DNA from 2 places in the Variovorax endophyticus genome. Region 1 is predicted to be linked to the other one. Evidence: riboswitches for the same ligand, from Rfam matches in the RefSeq annotation. Region 1 holds a riboswitch; the other holds the start of a gene.
What was found. Region 1 has a riboswitch for S-adenosylhomocysteine ahead of metH (methionine synthase). Riboswitches for the same ligand answer to the same signal wherever they lie in the genome.

Region 1 (2,197 bases):
ACGTACTGCATCTCCTCGAGGCTCGGCGTGATCAGGCCCGACAGGCCCACGATGTCCGCGCCCTCGACCTTCGCCTTGGCGAGGATCTCGTGGCACGGGACCATCACGCCCATGTTCACCACTTCGAAGTTGTTGCACTGGAGCACGACGGTGACGATGTTCTTGCCGATGTCGTGCACATCGCCCTTCACGGTGGCGATGATGATCTTGCCCTTGGTGCGCACGTCGCGGCCCGCGGCCTCGTCCTGGCGCTTCTCTTCCTCGATGTAGGGGATGAGGTGGGCCACGGCCGACTTCATCACGCGCGCCGACTTCACCACCTGCGGCAGGAACATCTTGCCCTGGCCGAACAGGTCACCCACGATGTTCATGCCGTCCATCAGCGGCCCCTCGATCACATGCAGCGGACGGCCGCCCTTGGCGAGGATCTGCCGGTAGGCCTCCTCGGTGTCCTCCACGATGAAGTCGGTGATGCCGTGCACCATGGCGTGCGACAGCCGCTGGTTGACGTGCACCGGCTGCTCGGGCGTGCCGCGCCACTCGAGCTTCTTGCTGTCGTCCTTGGCGCCGCTCTTGGCGCTCTCGGCCACCTCGACGAGGCGCTCGCCGGCATCGGGCCGGCGGTTGAGCACCACGTCCTCCACGCGCTCGCGCAGCTCGGGCTCGAGGTCGTCGTAGACGCCGACCATGCCGGCGTTGACGATGCCCATGTCCATGCCGGCCTGGATCGCGTGGTACAGGAACACGGTGTGGATCGCCTCGCGCACCGGGTCGTTGCCGCGAAAGCTGAAGCTCACGTTCGACACCCCGCCCGAAACCTTGGCGCCCGGCAGGTTCTGCTTGATCCAGCGCACCGCGTTGATGAAGTCGACCGCGTAGTTGTCGTGCTCCTCGATGCCGGTGGCGATCGCGAAGATGTTCGGGTCGAAGATGATGTCCTCGGGCGGGAAGCCCACCTCGTCGACCAGAATGCGGTAGGCGCGCTCGCAGATCTCGATCTTGCGCGCGAAGGTGTCGGCCTGGCCCTTCTCGTCGAAGGCCATCACCACGGCGGCCGCGCCGTAGCGCTTCACGAGGCGGGCCTCGTGCTTGAACTTGTCCACGCCCTCCTTCATGGAGATCGAGTTGACGATGCCCTTGCCCTGGATGCAGCGCAGGCCGGCCTCGATCACTTCCCACTTCGAGCTGTCGACCATCACCGGCACGCGCGCGATGTCGGGCTCGCTGGCGATCAGGTTGAGGAAGCGCACCATCGCGGCCTTGCTGTCGAGCATGGCCTCGTCCATGTTGATGTCGATCACCTGCGCGCCGTTCTCGACCTGCTGGCGCGCGACGGCCAGCGCATCCTCGAACTGGCCGTTGAGGATCATGCGCGCGAAGGCCTTGGAGCCGGTGACGTTGGTGCGCTCGCCGATGTTGACGAACAGGGATCCCTCGCCGATGGCCACCGGCTCGAGGCCGGACAGCTTCATGGGAGGAACGGAAGGCGCGGGAACATCGCTCATGGGGCTCACCTGGGCAGGGGAAGACACGTCAGGTGAGCGTCGTTGCAACCGGGCCTTCCGGGCAGGTTCTGCGAGAAGGCGCCTTCCAAGCCTGACGGCGGGTGCCGCTGCAACGCTCCTTGGAAGGGGTGGCGATTTTACCGGCTGCCGGTGGCGCGGCCGGCGCGCGGGTCTATCGCGGCGGGTTCAGGCCGCCTGCGCGACCGGCGCCGCCGAGGCCGGCAGCCCGAAGACGCGGTCGAAGGCCCAGTTGAAGACGAAGGTATAGACCAGGAAGAAGATCACCAGCCCCAGGTCCATCACCAGCGCCTGCCACAGCGAGATGCCCAGGCCCCAGGCGAACATCGGCACCAGCAGGCCGATCAGGCCGCCCTCGAAGCCGATGGCATGGGCGATGCGGCGCTTGAGGCTGCGCCCGCGCACCGCCTGGCGCGCCTCCCAGCGCTCGAACAGGCTGTTGAAGATCAGGTTCCAGATCACCGCGATGACCGAGGCCGCCACGGCCAGCACGCCCGAATGGCCGAGGCCGGCGCCCGTCATCAGCGCCAGCCCCGCGCTGGCGGCCACGATGGCGATCCCTTCGTAGAGGGTGATGTAAACGATGCGGCGCTGGATTCCCTGCATGACGGACTCTCTCTCGGCTTGTTGTGTGACTGCGATCCCTGGACTTTATGTGTCTCCTGCTGATATAA
Region 2 (2,197 bases), on a different contig from region 1:
GCAGCACGTAGACCTTGCCGGCCTGGTAGGCGTCGGGCTTGGTGAACAGCTCGATCTGCGCGATGGTCTGGTTCGCGAACGACGAGGACATCACGAAGCTCGGGTGACCCGTGCCGCAGCCCAGGTTCACCAGGCGGCCCTTGGCCAGCAGGATGATCTTCTTGCCGTCGGGGAAGGTGACGTGGTCGACCTGCGGCTTGATCTCTTCCCATTCGTACTTCTCGATCGACGCGACGTCGATCTCGTTGTCGAAGTGGCCGATGTTGCAGACGATGGCCTGGTCCTTCATGGCGGCCATGTGCTCGTGGCGGATCACGTCCTTGTTGCCGGTGGTCGTCACGAAGATGTCGGCCTTGTCGGCCGCGTACTCCATCGTCACGACCTTGTAGCCTTCCATCGCGGCCTGCAGCGCGTTGATCGGGTCGATCTCGGTGACCCACACCTGCGCCGACAGCGCGCGCAGCGCCTGGGCCGAGCCCTTGCCCACGTCGCCGTAGCCGGCCACGCAGGCCACCTTGCCGGCGATCATCACGTCGGTCGCGCGCTTGATACCGTCGACCAGCGATTCGCGGCAACCGTAGAGGTTGTCGAACTTGCTCTTGGTGACCGAGTCGTTGACGTTGATGGCGCGGAACAGCAGCGTGCCCTTGGCGCTCATCTCGTTGAGGCGGTGCACGCCGGTGGTGGTTTCCTCAGTCACGCCGATGATCTCGGCCGACTTGCGCGTGTACCAGGTGGCATCGACGGCCAGCTTGGCCTTGATCGCGGCGAAGAGAATGCGCTCCTCCTCGCTGCCCGGGTTGGCGATCACGCCCAGGTCCTTCTCGGCGCGCTGGCCCAGGTGCATCAGCAGCGTGGCATCGCCGCCGTCGTCGAGGATCATGTTCGGGCCTTCGCCCTTCGAGTCCTTGGGACCGAAGTCGAAGATGGCGTGGGTGTAGTCCCAGTAATCCTTGAGCGACTCGCCCTTGATCGCGAACACCGGCGTGCCCGACGCGGCGATCGCGGCGGCCGCGTGGTCCTGCGTCGAGAAGATGTTGCACGAGGCCCAGCGCACCTGCGCGCCGAGGGCCTGCAGCGTCTCGATCAGCACCGCGGTCTGGATCGTCATGTGCAGCGAGCCGGTGATGCGCGCGCCCTTGAGCGGCTGGCTCTTGGCGAATTCCTCGCGGATGGCCATCAGACCGGGCATCTCGGTTTCGGCGATGCGGATTTCCTTGCGGCCCCAGGCGGCGAGCGAAAGGTCGGCGATCGCCTGGTCGGCGGACGAAACAGGGGTGGGCTTGAGAACAGCGCTCATGTGAAGTGAACTCCAGAACTGTGTTTGAACGAGGCCACTGCGATCGGGGGAAAAGACTCACCGCGAGAACAGCGGATGAGCGTGGTTGCGATGGGTCCGAGCCTCACGCCTGGCGGCGCTGCAACGCTCCTCGGAAGCGGCGGATTGTAGACGTGCCGGACACGGGCGCCAACGGCCGGGGCTTCCCACATCACGGAACGCGCGGAGGCGCCGGCACCCCGCGTCATGCAGGGCTCAGAGTCGGGGCGTACAACGCGGCTTGCCTTCTTTTCCTTTTCAGCGAAAGCCCTCCGATGCCCTCATCCCGCCTGTCCGCGCCCCCGTCCCCCACCGCGCGCCGTGCGCTCTGCACGGCAGCCCTGCTCGGCCTCGCCACCTTGCCGGGCCTGTCCCTCGCACAGCAGGCTTCGGCCACGCAACCGGTGGTGCGGGTGCGCGGCACGCTGGTCTACGCCGACGCGAAGAAGCTCGTCGTCAAGGACCGCGACGGCGAGGTCGTGAGCCTTGCGCGGCCCGCGGACATGCCGCTGTCGGAGGTCTACCGCATCAAGCTGTCCGACATCAGGAAGGGCAGCTTCGTCGGCACCGCCGCGATGCCGCAGCCCGACGGCACCCAGAAGGCGCTCGAGGTGCTGGTGTTCCCCGAGGCCGCGCGCGGCAGCGGCGAGGGCCACTATCCGTGGGACCTGCAGCCGCGGAGCACCATGACCAACGCGACCGTGGCCGACCTCGCGGCCGCGCCGCGCTCGGTGCGCGGCGGACAGCAGCTGCGCCTGACCTACAAGGGCGGCGAGAAGACCGTGATCGTGCCGCGCGACGTGCCGGTCGTGACCTTCCGCCCCGGCACCGAGGCGCTGCTGGTGCCGGGCGCCAAGGTGCTGGTCAATGCGCAGGAGC

Region 2: it holds a riboswitch for S-adenosylhomocysteine, as region 1 does, so the genes downstream of both, ahcY (adenosylhomocysteinase) here and metH (methionine synthase) in region 1, are expected to answer to the same signal.

What each region holds. Positions count from the first base shown of each region.
Region 1 covers NZ_JAHUTH010000015.1:121,808-124,004, forward strand. The annotation lists gene metH (methionine synthase) at 1-1,472, opposite strand, end outside; S-adenosyl-L-homocysteine riboswitch at 1,533-1,632, opposite strand; gene KV106_RS20560 (PACE efflux transporter) at 1,692-2,129, opposite strand.
Region 2 covers NZ_JAHUTH010000013.1:131,630-133,826, forward strand. The annotation lists gene ahcY (adenosylhomocysteinase) at 1-1,300, opposite strand, end outside; S-adenosyl-L-homocysteine riboswitch at 1,371-1,438, opposite strand; gene KV106_RS18600 (hypothetical protein) at 1,594-2,197, shown strand, end outside.